One region of the Pseudarthrobacter sp. MDT1-40-2 genome, then DNA from elsewhere that is predicted to be linked to it. Evidence: riboswitches for the same ligand, from Rfam matches in the RefSeq annotation. Region 1 holds a riboswitch; each other region holds the start of a gene.

Region 1 (5,850 bases):
AGCGCCCCAACGCGGTCACCCAGCTGCAGGTAGTGGGCAAGCGTTCCGGCGTTCCGGTTTTCGCTCCGCACCCCGGCGCCACGTCCGAGCTTGAGCACCCGGCAGGGGACCCCGTTGCCGTCGCCCGCGCGGGCGTTGAGGAAGCGCGCCAGAAGCTGTACGACGTCGTGATCGTCGACACCGCCGGCCGTCTTGGCGTCGATGCCGAGATGATGGAGCAGGCGCGGCAGATCCGTAAGGCAATCGTGCCCAACGAAGTGCTGTTCGTCATCGATGCGATGATCGGCCAGGACGCCGTCAACACCGCGATGGCCTTTGATGAAGGGGTTAATTTTACCGGTGTCGTGCTGTCGAAGCTCGACGGCGATGCCCGCGGTGGTGCCGCACTTTCGGTCGCATCTGTCACCGGTAAGCCAGTGATGTTTGCGTCTACAGGTGAAGGCGTGGACGACTTCGAGCTCTTCCATCCGGACCGTATGGCGTCCCGCATCCTGGACATGGGCGACGTCCTGACCCTTATTGAGCAGGCCGAAAAGTCCTGGGACAAGGACGAAGCGGCCAGAATGGCGAAGAAATTCGCCGACCAGGAAGACTTCACGCTGGATGACTTCCTGGCCCAGATGCAGCAGATCCGCAACATGGGTTCCATGAAGAAGATGCTGATGATGATGCCGGGTGCGCAGAACATCCGCCAGCAGCTGGAGCAGTTCGACGAGCGCGAGATCGACCGTGTCGAGGCGATTGTCCGGTCGATGACCCCGCACGAACGGGTTGCCCCGAAGATCATCAACGGCTCACGACGGGCCCGTATTGCCCGTGGTTCCGGTGTACACGTCTCCGAGGTTAACGGCCTGCTGGAGCGCTTTGCCCAGGCCCAGAAGATGATGAAGAAGATGGCACAGGGCGGCGGCATGCCGGGAATGCCCGGGATGCCCGGCATGGGTGGTGGCGGCGGAGGGGCCCGCAAGAACGCGAAGAACGCACCGAAGAAGAAGGCCCGATCCGGTAACCCTGCCAAGGCCGCCCAGGAACTGCGCGATGCCGAGGCCAGGCGCGCGGGCGCCGCGAAGGCCCTTCCCACCGGTGCCGCCTTCGGCCAGCAGGGCGGAGACTTCGACCCCTCGCAGCTGAACCTTCCCAAGGGCTTTGATAAGTTCCTCGGCGGCAAGTAGCCGGTCCTTCCTCCGGTTGCCAGTGGCCAGCGATGTCAGTGGCGTCGAATAGGGTGAGGTCATGTTCAAGCAGCGGGTAGTGTTCGTCCACGGTGCGGGGAGCTTTGGCTCCGCGGCCTGGCCCCGGCAGCACGGCATGGCCCTGGATTATGATGCCTTGTTCCTGCGGCGCCATGGCTTTGACCCCATTGCTGAGCCCGTGGAATCTTCGTTCGCCGAGGACGCCGCCATTGTGTTGCGTTCCCTGGCGGACTCCGGCCGGGGTGTGGCTGGAGGCCATGTAGTGGCTCATTCCCAGGGTGCCATCGCGGCGATCATGGCTGCCCTAGAGCGTCCGGACCTGGTCCGCTCCTTGACCCTGGTTGAGCCGGCCTGCCTGTCCCTGACTGCCGAACTGCCGGCTACGGCTGCCCACATCGAGTTGATGAAGCCCCTGTTTGATGTGCGCCACCAGCTCAGCGACCATGATTTCCAGCGGGAATTTGTGCGCCGGATGTTCGCTGCGGATGCAAGGGAATCCGCCACGCCGGAGGAGCAACGGCAGGCCCGGCGGCTGCGCCTGCAGGCGCCGCCCTGGGAAGCTCCGCTGCAGATCGTTCCCGGCGTCCCAACACTGGTGCTCACCGGGGGTTGGGAACCGTTGTACGAAGAGATCGCCGGTTACCTGCGTGAGACCGGTGCCGTGCATCGGATTGCAGCAGGCGGGCACCGGCCCCACGATTCTCCCGAGGGCGACCGATATATCCGGTCCTTTATTGCTGAGGCGAGCCGGAGCCGGCAGCCCCGGGCGTCCTGAGAAACCTAGCCGTCGGCAGGAACTTTGGGCTCGGGCAGGTATACCTTGGCGCCGGAAGCCAGGAATTCCTCGCTCTTTTCCTTCATTCCGCTGTACAACCCGGCAATGGCGGCCTGGGAATCTGCTGAACCGTATTCGTTCCGGATATCTTGGCTGATCTTCATGGAGCAGAACTTGGGCCCGCACATGGAACAGAAGTGTGCCGTCTTGGCCGGCTCGGCGGGCAATGTTTCGTCGTGGAAGGCCTCGGCCGTTACCGGGTCAAGGGACAGTGCGAACTGGTCGCGCCAACGGAACTCGAACCGGGCTTTGGACAATGCGTCATCCCGTTCATGGGCACCCGGGTGTCCCTTGGCCAGGTCGGCCGCGTGGGCGGCGATCTTGTAGGTGATCACGCCGGTCTTGACATCGTCCTTGTTGGGCAGTCCCAGGTGCTCCTTGGGGGTGACGTAGCAGAGCATGGCCGTGCCGTAGCGGGCGATTTCCGTGGCGCCAATAGCCGAGGTGATGTGGTCATAGCCCGGCGCAATGTCCGTCACCAACGGACCAAGCGTGTAAAACGGCGCTCCCTTGCACAGCTCCTGCTGCCGTTCCACGTTCTCCCGCACCAGGTGGAACGGCACGTGGCCCGGCCCCTCCACCATGACCTGCACGTCGTACTCCCAGGCGCGCTGCGTCAGTTCAGCCAAGGTATCCAGCTCGGCGAACTGCGCGGCATCGTTGGCGTCCGCCGTCGAACCCGGACGCAGGCCGTCGCCCAGCGAAAAGGCGACGTCGTACCGGGCGAAGATTTCGCACAGCTCGTCAAAGTGCGTGTAGAGGAAGTTCTCCTGGTGGTGCGCCAGGCACCAGCCAGCCATGATGGAACCGCCCCGGGACACGATTCCAGTAACCCGGTTGGCCGTGAGCGGTACGTAGCGCAGCAGGACGCCGGCGTGGATGGTCATGTAATCCACGCCCTGCTCGCACTGCTCGATCACGGTGTCCCTGAAAATCTCCCAGGTCAGGGCATTGGCCTCGCCGTTCACTTTTTCCAGTGCCTGGTAGATGGGCACGGTGCCGATCGGAACCGGCGAATTACGGATAAGCCACTCCCGGGTGGTGTGGATATCGTCGCCGGTGGAGAGGTCCATCACCGTGTCGGCACCCCATTGCGTGGCCCACTGCAGCTTGTCCACCTCTTCGGCGACGGAACTGGTGACAGCCGAGTTGCCGATGTTCGCATTGATCTTCACCAGGAAGGCCTTTCCGATGATCATCGGTTCGGACTCCGGGTGGTTGATGTTGTTGGGGATGATCGCCCGGCCGGCTGCCACCTCTGAGCGCACCAGCTCTACATCGCAGTTCTCCCTCAGCGCGACGAACTGCATTTCCTGGGTGATGGCGCCCTGCCGGGCGTAGTGCATCTGCGTCACTGTCTTGCCGTCGACGGCGCGGCGGGGCACGGGCCGCGCCCCCTTCCACTCAGCAGAGGCGGCGCCCCGGCGCACTGCGGACCGCCCGTCGTCGAGCAGGTTGCGTTCCCGGCCGGTATAGGGCTCAGTGTCACCACGCCCCTCAATCCATTCCGAGCGGAAGGGCGGCAGGCCCACCACTGGATCGCTTCCCGGCCCGGCGGTCCGGTACACCCGGAACGGCTCATTAGCCCGGCCGTTGGGTGAGGGTTCCAGCAAAATCTCTGTGACGGGGACTCTGATTCCGGCGGTTTCATCACTGATATATGCCAGCGAATGGGACTTCAACGACTGGGTTTCAGGGGTGGCAGCTTCATGGTGGACAGGGCTTTGCCGTGTTACGGGGGTACTCAATGAATACTCACTTCCTTCGCCGGCATTACCCGGACAGGTTCAACGGTCGCAGGCTGCGTCAGCCCGATCTCAGCCCCTGCAAGGGCACCCGTGTGGTCAAGAGGAAAGCTATCACAGCTGCTGCGGAGGGCACTGTCACATTGCATCCGGCCATAGGGTGGTGGCATGGCCGGCATCATCGAATTCAGCGGAACTGTGCTCACTGCACCTGCAACGGAACGGCGGGGCCTCTGGTCCGTTGACGGCAGGCTGACGTTCAACCGCCCGGAAGGCGTCCCGGAGCTGGTCCTCGATGGTTGGGTCCTTCCCGGGTTTGTTGATGCCCACTGCCACGTCGGGCTCGGTCCCGGCGGAGTGGTGGACGCTGCTGCTGCCGAAGAACAAGCCCGCACGGACCTGGCAGCCGGAACGCTGCTGATCCGGGATGCCGGGTCTCCCGCGGACACCCGTTGGCTGCAGGGACGCGCAGACATGCCGGTCATCATCCGGGCAGGACGCCACATCGCCAGGACCCGCAGGTACCTCCGTGGTTTCGCCCAGGAAACCGAGCCGGATGGCCTGGTTGAGGCTGTGCGCAAGCAGGCCCGGTCAGGTGACGGGTGGATCAAACTGGTGGGGGACTGGATCGACCGCGACGCCGGTGACCTGGCGCCGTCGTTTCCGGCCGCCGTCGTCAAGGACGCGGTCCGCGCTGCACATGATGAAGGCGCGCGGGTGACCGCCCACTGTTTCGGGGAGCAAAGCCTTGATGACATGCTCGACGCCGGAATGGACTGTGTTGAGCACGCCACCGGCCTGCTTCCGAGGCATCTCCCGCGCTTCGTTGAGCAGGGCGTGCCGATCGTGCCCACCCTGATCAATATCGCCACGTTCCCGGACATTGCCGCCCAGGCAGGGCCGAAGTTCCCCCGCTATGCCGCGCACATGCTCGCCCTGTGGGAACGGCGCAACGAACGCGTCCTGGAAGCGTTCGAAGCGGGCGTCCGGATCTTCGCCGGCACGGATGCGGGCAGTGTCATCGGGCACGGCAGGATCGCGGATGAGATCCTGGCCCTCCACCGTGCCGGTCTGCCCATGGCCGCCGCGCTGGACGCCGCCGGCTGGGCGGCGCGGGACTGGCTGGGCGCTCAGGGCCTTTCGGAGGGTGCGAGGGCGGACGTCGTCATCTGCCGTGAGGATCCCCGGGCAGTACCGGAAACCATCAGCCGGCTGGCTCAGGTGGTGCTGGGCGGGCAGGTGCATGCCGGAAGCGGGACTAGGGGGCCAAAAACCCTTGATTTAAATTGAAGCTTCAAGTAAATTGGGGGTAGCGGCCCTCCAACCCCGAAGGCCATGCGATCGGGAGAGTTAAATGAATGCAGAAGCCGCCAGCCAGGACCTCCTTCCTGCCGGGCTCACCATGGGCACCGTGATGCTCAAGGTGGGAAACATGAAGGCCATGACCGACTACTACCAGCGTGCCCTCGGCCTGGTAGTAGTGGCAGAGCAGGATGGCGGCGTCTACCTTGGCAGACTGGGCCGTCCGCTAATCCACCTGGCGCCGGCGTTGGGCCTGCAGTTGCCGTCCCGGGGGGAAGCCGGCCTCTTCCATACAGCCCTCCTGTTTGAAGACCAGGCCTCCCTGGCGGCCACCGTGGCAACTGCCGCGCAGTTCGAGCCGGCGCTCTACGTTGGCAGCGCCGACCACCTGGTGAGCGAGGCGTTCTACTTCACTGATCCGGAAGACAACGGCATCGAGCTGTACCGGGACCGTCCGCGCGAGGACTGGAGCTGGGAGGGCAGGAGCGTGGTGATGGACAGCCTGACGTTGCCCCCGCAACGTTTCCTCGAGGCGCACCTGACGGAACAGTCCCTCGCATCCCAGCAGGACACCGGCGCCGGCGTTGGCCACGTCCACTTGCAGGTGGGCGACGTGCAGACTGCCCAGGACTTCTATGTAGGCATCCTGGGCTTCGAAAAGACCGCCGGCTGGCACGGCCAGGCGTTGTTCGTTTCCGCCGGCGGCTACCACCACCACATGGCCATGAATATCTGGAACAGCAGGGGAGCCGGGCCGCGGCGCGACACGCTGGGC
Region 2 (5,850 bases), 320 kb from region 1:
CGTTGCCGTTGGACTTGCCGTTGCTGTTTGCGCCGTTACCATTGCCGCCGTTTGCCTTGGCGGGTTTGGAACCGGAGATGACTGTAGCGTCGAATTCCTGGCCGATGTGGTTGACCAGGAGGGCCGCCTCAACGGTATCCAGAGCCATCCGCTCCATCCTCCCGGCCAGCTGGTCCGAGGAGGCCATGATTGCCGGGAGCTCCGGAAGGGCCTCGCGGGCCCAGTGCGGGACTTCGCGTCCGTTGCTCAGGGCCTCACAGATCACCAGCACAAACCGGTCCACCAGCCGGCGCAGCGGAGCAGTGGTGTGGGCGTAGGGTGCACCGATGGCTGATTGCACGGAATTGTCGGGGACGGCGCCGTCGAAGGTGGTGTAGCCCGCGCCGCGGAACAGCATCCCCGCCGAATGCAGGACGGCCAGCTGTCGCGGATCAGCGGGATCCAGGGTACGCAGGTATTCGCCGTAACTGAGGGAATCATCCCAGGGCTTGCCCAAGGCGGTGGTCTGCCGCTTAAAGTGCCGCAGTGAGCGTTCGTCCGGTGCCGGCATGGTACGCAGTATCCCCACCTTGCCAGCCACCATCAGGGACGCCGCCGCCATACCTGTCATCAGCGAAAGCTGGGCATTCCAGTCCTCCACGGGAAGCTGTGGCGCGGCGGCAATCCGGTAACCGCCGTCGGGCAGTTGCACGATTTCCTGCTCTGGAATGTTCAGGCTGGCTCCGCCGCGGGCCCTTTCAAGTTCAACCCGCTTGAGGCCCACCTCTTTCAGGAGTTCGAGCACGGGACGGGCCGTGCCGGCATCGAGCTCCGCCTGCACTCCCGCGTAGCTCAGCTTGGCCCGGCTGCGCACGGCCGCCCGGCGTACGTTCATCGATTCGACACCGGCGTCCGCAGCCAACCCGAATTCCCAGACATAGGCCGCACACAGTTGGTCCGCCAGTAGGCTGCCGGCCTGCTCGCTGATGACCTCCGGATGGAGCGGAATCCGGCCATCGGGCGCGTAGAAGGTCTGTCCGCGGCGGCGGGTTTCCGCATCGAGCGGTCCACCGGCCGCGACGAAGGAAGGGACGTCCGCGATGGCGTAGAGCACCCGGTAACCCTGGCCGGCACGCTCGATGTACAGGGCCTGGTCCAGGTCCGTCGAAGAAGCGGGATCGATCGTGATGAATTCAACGTGCGTCAGATCGAACTCCGGAAGCCTGTGGTTTTCCACGGACTCGAGGGCATCCTTGAGCGCATCGTCAGGGAACGGTCCCGGCAGCTCCAGCTCGGTCCGCAGCACGCTCAGAGCTTCGGCAAGGGCGTTGTTCCGGTCATGGACGCTGGGTCCCAGGCGAGGATGCGACACGAAATTTAGCGTAACCCGGTTTTGCCGTGGCGTCTCGCCGCCGCTCAGCCAGCTAACAGCTCCCGTCTTGGGTGCAGGCCCGCTTGGTGCGCTCCTAAGGCATGAGAAGGTCCGGCGTCATGGGGTTTGTTGTTTGCTTGCAAGAATCCGAAAAACGACATTGCCTGGTCCGCCGCGCCTAACTTCAGTGATGGTGAATCCCGCGCTCTGCAGGTACGGCACAGGATCACGGGTTATGTGATCTGCGCTGATGCGGATGCACAGTGGTTCGATCGCGCGCATAACGGCACGTGCCAAAACACTCGTTGACCGCCCGTGTTCAGCCAGGACGAACAACCCGCCCGGGCGGAGTACACGGTATGCCTCACGGCTGGCGGCAAGCGGATCAGGGATGGTGCAGAACGTGAAGGTGGAGATGACGGTGTCGGCAGTCTCTGACGGCAAGGCCAAGGCCTGCGCATCACCATGATGCAACTCGACGCGACTGAGCCTGCTTTCTTCCGCGCGCTTGCGGGCGATGGCGAGCATTTCTTCGGAAAGTTCAATTCCTGTCACGTGCTGTACATCGGGACCATACAGCGGCAGGTTCAGGCCGGAGCCCACGCCTATCTCAATTACCGCTCCGCGGGCCATCGAAACAGCCCAGGCCCGGGCCCCCGCAGCGACATGGCGCTCAAAGAAAAACATCCATCGGTCATAGTGACGGGCGTTCTTGTTGAACGCTCTCCTGATGTCTTCGTTGCTGGTCTGGAACACAACAACCTCCCGGAGATACTCCGCTTCTTCGCTGCCGGCACCCACTTTGGAGAAGCAGTTCCCACGACCAAAATCATGGCCGTGTGCCTCAAATTCTAGGGCAGCGCAGGCACGTGGTACCTATGGGCGGGTGGCACATCTTCCAGCACGCAGAAGCGAACTCCCTAGACTGACCACCATGCTCACCGGATATGTATCCCGAACCGCCGTGGTCTTGATGATTGCAGTCTCGTTGGCCGGATGCTCGGGTGCGTCCATGACTTCCCGCAGCACCTTCGCACGGGAGTTCCTTGGCAACTTTGTGAGGTCTTTCGCTGGTGACCGCCATAACGACATCAACGGTTTCGCACGGTCCGCCGTCGATCTGATGAGTAACGATGCCGAGACCGCCGCCACGCTGAGCCTGGTGGGCATCGAGGAGCGGGAGGCGGACCGCGTAGAGGATCCGTTCGGAGCCCTGACGTTTCGGGTCCAGATGCCGGGCACGTCCACCGCGAAACCGTTTGATGCCTGCTACGAAGTTGAGTTCGATCGATATGGCGCAAACGACAGGCGGGTCTGGGAGGGTGACGATTACTTCCGCGAACAACCATGTCCGGCAAATGTGGCTCCTGTCATTCCGCCAATCGACACCAGCATCCGCTTTGTAGTAGCTGCCAACGCGGAAGAGGCAGCGGTACGAGTGCTTTCCGAAATGACCCCAGCAGCAGTGCCCGATGGCGATGGTGACTACATCGCCTCACGGATACTGGCGTTGTTGGAAGCACCCACGGGTGAATACGAGGAGCTCGCCCCGCCTGCTGTGGTCGTGGTCAGTGACAGCATAGGCGTTGCCATGGGAGCCGCACCCGGCGATTGCGTTCTCGTTGCCCGCGTGGACGGTGTGGTCTCGCGGGTGCGGCCTGCGCCCATCCGGCTTGAGCCCGGCGAGCTGGGCTGCACGCCGGAGACCGCCCTGATGGATCCCACTGAACTGGGCCCGCCACACTGATATACCGGCAGGATCAAAAAACCCCGCATCAAAACCCCGGTATCAGGCGCTGACGCGCCGTCCGGTATCAGGCGACGACGCGCCGTCCGGCGTCAAGCGCTGACAGGAGGTCTGCTGCCGCTTGTGCGGGATCCGGTGCGTGGGTAATGGCCCGGACCACGACGATACGGCTGGCACCGGCTTCCACGACCTCCCGCACATTGCCGTGATCGATGCCGCCAATGGCGAACCACGGGACATCGGTGCCGCCCGTTCCAGCGGATGCGGCAGCATGCCGCACCAGATCGAGCCCGACGGCGGCGCGTCCCGGCTTGGTGGGGGTGGCCCAGACCGGTCCGACGCAGAAGTAGTCCAGGTTTCCGGCGCGGGCATCGGCGATGGCGGCGTCCACCTGCTCCGGGGTATGTGAGGACAGGCCAACGATGGGTGCTGCGCCAAGCAGGCTCCGCACCTTCGCCGTGGGGAGGTCTTTTTGGCCGACATGGAAAACAGGGGTTCCGGAGAGCAGCGCAATGTCGGCACGGTCATTTACCGCCCACAGCCGTTCATGACGTTCGGCAGCCCTCCTGAGCACCTCAAGGAGTTCGAGCTCCTGGGCGGCCTCAATGGTCTTGTCCCTCAACTGGATAATGTCCACGCCGCCCGCGAAAGCGGCGTTTACGAAGGTTTCGAAATCGCCCCGTTCGGTGCGGGCATCGGTGCAGAGGTAAAGGCGGGCAGAGCTGAGGTCCGGGCGGGCTGTCATGGATCCAGCCTAATTCCTCTAAGCTGGGGAGGTACTGCGGGAGCCAATATGACCGTCATGGAGACGGCAAGGCTGAGAGGGCATCAGAGCCGACCGCTTGACCTGATCCGGCTAGTACCGGCGTAGGGAAGGAATCCAAGGATGGACGCTGCAGCCGCCACGGCACAAAGCTTCCGTGCCGACGTCGCCGTGATCGGCGGAGGAGTGATCGGCCACGCCGTGGCCTGGGAGTTCCAGCGCACCGGCCGTTCCGTGGCCCTGATCGATGATGCTCCGGGCTCCGGTGCCAGCTGGGCGGCCGCCGGAATGCTGGCCGCGGTCAGCGAATACCACTACCAGGAAGAGGACCTCCTGGAGCTGATGGTGGAATCTTCCGCGATGTGGCCGTCCTTCGCGGAGGCCCTCGCCTTGAGCTCTGGAACCGCCACCGGATATTTGACGACGCCGACCCTCACGGTGGGTGCCGGCGCGGCGGACCGCACGGCGCTCCTTGACCTGCGCCGGGTCCAGCTGGAGCGCGGACTCGCCGTGGAGCCCTTGACCATCAGGGAAGCCCGCAACCGCGAGCCGCTGTTGAGCCCCGGTATTTCCTGCGCCCTCCATACCCCCGATGACCACCAGGTGGATCCGCGGCTGCTGATCAAGGCTCTCCGAGACGCGCTGGGCGGGAAACAGGACGGCAGTGCAGGCGTCGAAAACGCCGTCGGCGGCTTTGCCATCCAGGCGGCGGCCGAAGAACTGATGTACGACGGCGGGAAGGTCACCGGGGTGCGCCTGCGTGGCGGGGGAGAGGTGCTTGCCGCTGAGACGATCGTGGCGAACGGACTGCATGCCGGGCAGTTGGCCGGCCTCCCCGATGGACTGCACTTGCCCCTGCGGCCGGTCCATGGGGACATCCTGCGGCTGCGTGTTCCTGAGCGTCTGCTGCCCCTGCTGACCGCCACCATCCGCGGCCTGGTGCATGGCGTTCCCGTATACATCGTGCCGCGCACCGACGGGACGGTGGTGATCGGGGCCACCCAGCGCGAAGACGCGTTGTCCGGCCACGCGTTCAACAACGGTTCCAATGCGGTTTCGGCAGGGGGCGTATACCAGTTGCTCCGCGATGCCCAGCAGCTGGTCCCCGCCGTCGCCGAGCTCGAACTGCTGGAAAGCACTGCCCGCGCCAGGCCTGCCACCCCCGACAATGCGCCGTTCCTGGGCAGGGTGGCATCGGCCGCCGGGCACGTTGAGGGACTGGTGATTGCCACCGGATTCTTCCGCCACGGAGTTTTGCTCGCCCCGGTGGCGGCCCGCATCTGCCGCGAACTGGCTGACGGGGAGCCGGATCCGCGCTGGAGGCCCTTCCTTCCGGACCGCTTCCCAGCAGCCGCGGCGCCGCCAGGACCAGGCCGCCATCCACTGCAGGATCTTCCGTTCGAACAACAGGAAACCCGATGAACATCACCCTCAATGGCGAAAACCATCCGCTGGACCCCGGTACCTCACTCAGTGCGCTGGTCACCCAAGTGACGGGCCGTCCGCTGGCAGCCAACGGGCAGGCCACGGACGGACGCAAACTCGGCGTGGCGGTAGCCCGCAACGCAGCCGTTGTGCCACGCAGCCAGTGGGCAGCAACGGCGCTCGCGGACGGCGACGACGTGGAAATTGTTACAGCAGTACAAGGAGGCTAGGAATGTCTGAACAGATAACCCGACCAGCGACCGAACTGTCGACGGCGGCACGCACCCCCGCTGAGGTGGCCGCCGCACCGCTCCTGATTAACGGCGTCGAACTTGGCTCCCGGCTGATCATGGGGACCGGCGGCGCGCCGAGCCTGGATGGGCTGGGTGCGGCGCTCGTGGCCTCCGGGACTGGACTCACCACCGTTGCCATGCGCAGGTACTCACCGGCGGAGACGGGGTCCCTGTTCCAGCTGCTGGAGGACCAGGGCATCCGGGTCCTGCCCAATACCGCCGGCTGCTTCACTGCCAGGGATGCCGTCCTTACCGCGGAACTGGCCCGGGA
Region 3 (5,850 bases), on a different contig from region 1:
TCCGGGCGGGTACGCCGGATTTCTGTTCAAGTTCTCCTATACGCACGATGCATCCTCTAGGGGTTGTGACGGAAGCCTGATCCAACCTTCACACTAGCGGAAGGGTTGACGCGGGGGTAGCTATCCGGCGAGGCCCGGACAGGCTGCGCAGGGTTACTCTGTTCGCTCCACAGTTGGGGTCAATTCGGGGTATCCCACGACTGGTTATTCCGGCGGGTGACGCTCGGCACCGCGACCGATAGCCGGCAGTTTAGGTGCTGCTGCTCATCGGGTCATCGTCCGCCTTGCGCTTGTGTCGCGGAAGGAATGCCGCGGTCACGAGGGCGACGACTGCGAGAACAGCGCCGACTGTGAATGCAGCGCGTGCACCATTTGCGATGGAGGTAGTGTCGGTGCCGTCGGCGTTCGAGCTGAGAACCGCGATGAGTACTGCCAGTCCGGCCGCCCCGCCGAGCTGCTGGATGGTGTTGAGCGCGGCGCTGCCGTGCGGAGCGAGAGCACTGGGAAGGGATCCCAGCGACATGGTGAAGAGAGCGACCCAGGCGAATGCTTGTCCGGCGCAGACGAACACGTAAGTGGCAAGGACCACCCACATCGAGGTGTTCTCGGTAAAGGTCGTCATGAACCACCAACCGGCGACGACGACGATGGCTCCCGGGATCGCAAGCCCGCGAGCTCCGATGCGATCGTAGTAGCGGCCGACAAGGAGGGACACGACCCCGATGGTCGCGCCGCCGGGCACCATGAGCAGCCCGGTCTCCAACGAACCGACTCCGAGCGATTCCTGCAGGACGAGAGGGAGCAGGGTGGCGAGACTGAAGGCGCCCATCACCAGGAAGAGGAAGACGATGCCGGGTCGTGCGAACCCGGCATGCAGGAAGATCCGCATGTCCAGAACGGCCGCGTCACGGCGCTGCAATCGGAGCTGCCGCAACACGAATGCTGCGATACCCAGCAGGCCCAGCGGGATCGCGATCCAGAAAGCACTAGAGAAGTGACCGCCGCGGGATTCGCCAGCACTCGCCAGGCCGTACACCAACGCGCCGAATCCGATCGCGGAGAGCACCAGCGACAGCGCGTCGAATCCGATGCGTCGCGGCGTCGTGAGGTTTGGCATCTTGATGGCCCCGATGAGGAGGCCTAATAGCGACAGCGGCAAAATGATGATGAACAACCACCGCCAGGTCAGCTGAGACATCACGAGGCCGGAGAAGGCCGGACCGAGGGCGGGTGCGACGGCAGACACCGCAGTGACTAACGCCATCATCTGTCCACGACGAGACGGTGCAACGAGACCGATCGACGTCGTCATCAGCAGCGGAACCAACACCGCCGTACCGAGGGCTTGCACAACTCGGCCTGTGAGCAGCAGTGCGAAGCCGGGTGCGACGGCCGCGATGAAGGTGCCGAGGGTGAACAATCCGACGCTGACAATGAAAATTGTCCGCAGCTGGAACCGCTGCATGATGTAACCGGTGGTCGGGATGATCACCGCGAGGGTGAGGGCGTAGCCGGTGGTGAGCCACTGCCCGGTCGTAGCCGTGATGTTGAGGTCGTCCATGATTTGCGGCAGCGCCACCCCGACCACCATCTCGGACAGGAACGCCACGAACGCCGAGAAGACCAGGACGGAGATTGTCAGAACCTCGCCCGGAGACAATCGCTTCCTCGGCGCCGGGCTGGTCGCGATCGGGCCGATGACCGCTCCTTCGGGAACGGTGACAGTGCCGAGGGGCCCTGTTGCAGGGGCGAGGCGCGTGTCACTACTCATAAGTTGTTGACTCCTGGGTGCTCGTTTGATTTATAAGCTCGGGGCCGGAATCCACAGGATCACCGCCCGGACAGAGCACCGCGCCATCGGAGAGCCTGCCGGTATTCAGTCTCCACCTTCACACTAGTGTGAAGGTCAAATCGGCTACGCGCTAACCTCTTGGTTTAAGGGGTCGACGCTCGTAGACGGACATTGCTTTACAAATGTGAGGAGTTCCCAGAAGGATCATTAGCGAAGTTGTTCATTATCTGCGCCTGCGCCATTGCGTCACGATCCTGTCTATTCATGAGGCGTCCTTCAGTAGAAGTGGGAGGGAATATGCGAACCATAGGAATGCTTGGTGGTATGAGTTGGGAATCCACCGCTGAGTACTATCGATTGGCGAATGAACTAGTACGGAGTCGTCTCGGCGGCGTCCACTCGGCCAGCATTCTCCTGGACTCCATGGACTTCGCGGATATGGAGCGGCTCCAGTCAGGCGGGGAGTGGAAGGAGGCCGGCAATATGCTGGCCATGAAAGCTTCCTCGTTGGAAGCGGCAGGCGCTGACATCCTCGTACTCTGTACGAACACAATGCATATCGTCGTTGACGCCGTCGAAGAAGCGGTAGCCATCCCCGTGCTGCACATCGTCGACACCACGTCCAACCAGATAAAGCAGCATGGTCTGAACCGCGTCGGACTGCTAGGCACCATGTTCACCATGGAACAGAATTTCTACCGAGACCGGCTCAACGCCAATGGCCTCGACGTCATCGTTCCGGAGCAGCGCGACCGAGCGACTGTGCACCGGATTATTTACGATGAACTTGTCCGCGGCGTTGTGAGGGAAGAGTCCCGCGCCGAGTACCGCGCGATCATGGAGCGCCTCGTCGCCGCTGGGGCAGAAGGAATCATTCTGGGATGCACTGAAATCGAGTTGCTCGTGACGGCGGAGGACAGCCCTGTCCCGGTGTTCCCCACGACGCGGATTCATGTGGAGGCCGCAGTTGATCTCGCGCTCAGCTAGCCGGGAGAAGTCTTTCGTCTCCGCCGCTCACAAGGAACGCCGGGTGTAAACTGAACCAGCCCATAAGGGTGGATTTATCACGACAGGGGAGCGCCGCCGTCGTACTCCGCAGTAATGCGAAGTCGGGTGGGCGCTGAGAGTGCGGGCTGCCGCAGACCCTCGAACCTGATCCGGTTAGTACCGGCGCAAGGGAGTCGAGTTCTCAGAGTTACCGGACAAGGGGCTTTTTGCCCGCCGGAAACTCTCCCCTCCTGTACCTCAGGAGGAAGAAGAAATGACAACTGTAAGCACGAAGAAGACCGGCAAGAGCTGGCGCGTAGTGGACATTGTGGTGGCTGCGCTGATCGCGGTGACCGGCGGCGTGATCTTCTGGGCATGGTCCCAGGGCGCCGGTGTGGTGTCCGCGCCCATGAACGCCGTCTACCCGCCGCTGACCGGCCTGATCGCAGGCGGCTGGATGATTCCGGCGGTGCTGGGAATGCTGATCATCCGCAAACCAGGCGCGGCAATTTTCTGTGAAACCGTCGCTGCCACGGGGGAACTGATCATGGGCTCGCAGTACGGCGTGACCGTGCTGATTTCCGGCCTCCTGCAGGGCCTGGGCGCCGAGCTGGTGTTCCTGTTCCTGGTCTACGGACGCATGAGCACAGGCAGCTTCCTGCACCAGAAATACAACCTGACCGCCGCGCTGCTGGCCGGCGCGGCTGCCGGACTCTTCTGCGGCTTGAATGACTCCTTCATGCCCTGGGGCTGGAACATCCTCTACCCGGGCGCCGACAAGCTGGCCTACATCATCTTCTGCGCCATCTCCGGTGCGATTATTGCCGGTGCCCTCTCCTGGGTAGCCACGCGCGGCTTGGCCAAAACCGGTGTGTTGAGTTCCTTCGCGTCCCGCCGGGCCGCAACGGAGCCCGTCTTCAACTGATGCCAACAGCCGACGACGGCGTCCGCCCTGCCGCCATCACCGCCCAGGGATGGGGATGGCGGCACGCCGGACGGACCACGCCGGCCGTGGCCGGCCTGGACCTGGACGTCCGCCCCGGCGAACGGGTGCTGCTGCTGGGCCCGTCCGGGTCCGGTAAGTCCACGCTCCTCCATGCCCTCGCCGGGGTGCTCGGTGACGAGGAGGACGACGCCGACGAATCCGGAACACTGCTGATCGACGGCGCCCCGCCCCGGGAGCAGCGCGGCCGTGCCGGGCTCATGCAGCAGGACCCGGAAACCCAGGTAGTGCTCTCGCGCCTGGCGGACGACGTCGCGTTCGGCGCGGAGAACCTTGCGGTGCCCCGGGACGAGATCTGGCGGCGGGTCCACGAAGCCCTGGAGGACGTAGGCCTGCGCAACTCTGGTTCAGGCTCTGCCGGGGGCGGGCTGGAACTGGACCACCCGACGTCGGCATTGTCCGGCGGGCAAAAGCAGCGGCTTGCGCTCGCCGGCATCCTGGCCATGCGGCCGGGGCTGATCCTGCTGGATGAACCCACCGCCAACCTTGATCCGGCCGGTGTGCTGGAAGTCCGGGACGCCGTGGCCCGGTGCCTGGATAAAACCGGCGCCACGCTGGTGGTGGTGGAGCACCGGGTATCCGTCTGGAAAGACGTGGTGGACCGGATTGTGGTGCTGCAGCCTGGCCGCGGTGCGTCTTCCGCCGCTGGCGGAAGTCCCTCCGGGGTGCTGTTTGACGGCCCGCCGGACCAGGTCCTGGGGCAGGCGCGCGAACTGCTCGCGACGGCGGGGGTCTGGGTACCGGGCTACGTTCCGTTGACGCGCCCGCGGACAGCGCCGGCAGCTGCGGCCATGCTGCTGACAGCCGAAAACCTCGCCGTGTCCCGCGGAAGGGCCACCCGCCGGGGGCTGCGCAAAGTACCGCCGCCCGCCGTCCAGACAGGGGTACAGGCAACGGTCCGCGCCGGGCAGGCGCTCACCATCACCGGCCCCAACGGCTCGGGAAAATCAACGGTGGCGCTGACTCTTGGCGGCCTGTTGGAACCGGCCGGCGGGACTGTGTCGGCCGCCGTCGAGCTTTCCCGTGGTGCCGGAATCGATCCTTACCGCTGGAAGGCCAAGGAACTGATTGCCCGGATCGGCACTGTCTTCCAGGAGCCGGAGCACCAGTTTGTCACCAGCCGGGTGCTGGATGAACTGACCTTCGGCCCCCGGCACCTTGGCCATGGCGATGAACGCGTGGACGAACTCCTGGAGCGGCTGCGGCTTACGCATCTGGTGGACGCCAACCCTTACACGCTTTCCGGCGGTGAGAAACGGCGGCTGTCCGTGGCCACCGTTTTGGCCGCCCATCCGCAGGTGCTGATCCTGGATGAACCCACGTTCGGCCAGGACGCCAATACCTGGGCGGAGCTTGCGTCCCTGCTGTCCGAACTTCTCGACGCCGGCACGGCTGTGGTGTCCGTCACGCATGACGCCGAATTTAGCAGCGTCCTGGGCGGAACGGAGCTGAAGCTGTCATGAGGCAGGAACTCACGATCCGAAGCAGTGAACAGTCCGAAAAGGCGCTGCTGACCCGGAGCAATCCGCTGGCCAAGTTTGCCGCCGTCGTACTCATCTCGATGGTGCTGGCACTATCCGTTGACTGGGTGTCCGCCTCGGTGGCGCTGCTGGCGGAACTTGCGGTGCTGCCGTTGGCGGGGCTGACGCTTGGCCTGCTGTGGCGCCGCGGCTGGCCCTTGATTATTGCGGCTTTGGTGGGTGGCTGGAGCACCTCGATCATCGCGGCTGATGCCGGGAAGGTACTGCTCGACGTCGGAATCTGGTCTATCAGCGAAGGCTCGCTGGAGCTGGGGCTCGGGTTCCTGTTGCGCGGCCTGGCGATCGCGCTGCCGGCCGTCATCCTGATGAGCTGCACCGACCCAACAGACCTTGCCGACGCCCTCGCCCAGAAGGCCAGGCTCCCGCACCGCTTTGTGCTGGGCACCTTGGCGGCGATGCGGCTGGTGGGGCTGATGGCGGAGGAATGGCAGACCATCGGCATGGCCCGGCGTGCCCGGGGAGTGGGCTCCCACGGCAGTCCGTTCCAGCGGATCCGGGCTACCCTGGGGCAGAGCTTCGGCCTGCTG

What was found. A riboswitch is a leader RNA that binds a small molecule or an ion and turns the genes downstream of it on or off. The one in region 1 is predicted to bind thiamine pyrophosphate.
Region 2: linked by a shared signal. The riboswitch ahead of thiO (glycine oxidase ThiO) and the one ahead of thiC (phosphomethylpyrimidine synthase ThiC) in region 1 are both predicted to bind thiamine pyrophosphate.
Region 3: linked by a shared signal. The riboswitch ahead of AC50X5_RS15925 (ECF transporter S component) and the one ahead of thiC (phosphomethylpyrimidine synthase ThiC) in region 1 are both predicted to bind thiamine pyrophosphate.

What each region holds. Positions count from the first base shown of each region.
Region 1 covers NZ_JBWZCL010000001.1:302,576-308,425, reverse strand. Annotated here, with positions in the region: gene ffh (signal recognition particle protein) at 1-1,172, shown strand, start outside; gene AC50X5_RS01455 (alpha/beta fold hydrolase) at 1,234-1,968, shown strand; gene thiC (phosphomethylpyrimidine synthase ThiC) at 1,974-3,776, opposite strand; TPP riboswitch at 3,771-3,878, opposite strand; gene AC50X5_RS01445 (amidohydrolase family protein) at 3,942-5,063, shown strand; gene AC50X5_RS01440 (VOC family protein) at 5,128-5,850, shown strand, end outside.
Region 2 covers NZ_JBWZCL010000001.1:625,188-631,037, reverse strand. Annotated here, with positions in the region: gene AC50X5_RS02915 (RNB domain-containing ribonuclease) at 1-1,351, opposite strand, end outside; gene AC50X5_RS02910 (class I SAM-dependent methyltransferase) at 1,469-2,152, opposite strand; gene AC50X5_RS02905 (hypothetical protein) at 2,286-3,098, shown strand; gene thiE (thiamine phosphate synthase) at 3,166-3,843, opposite strand; TPP riboswitch at 3,870-3,989, shown strand; gene thiO (glycine oxidase ThiO) at 3,985-5,283, shown strand; gene thiS (sulfur carrier protein ThiS) at 5,280-5,516, shown strand; gene AC50X5_RS02885 (thiazole synthase) at 5,519-5,850, shown strand, end outside.
Region 3 covers NZ_JBWZCL010000008.1:1,910-7,759, reverse strand. Annotated here, with positions in the region: gene AC50X5_RS15940 (MerR family transcriptional regulator) at 1-46, opposite strand, end outside; gene AC50X5_RS15935 (DHA2 family efflux MFS transporter permease subunit) at 251-1,771, opposite strand; gene AC50X5_RS15930 (aspartate/glutamate racemase family protein) at 2,057-2,779, shown strand; TPP riboswitch at 2,854-2,989, shown strand; gene AC50X5_RS15925 (ECF transporter S component) at 3,054-3,704, shown strand; gene AC50X5_RS15920 (ABC transporter ATP-binding protein) at 3,704-5,245, shown strand; gene AC50X5_RS15915 (energy-coupling factor transporter transmembrane component T family protein) at 5,242-5,850, shown strand, end outside.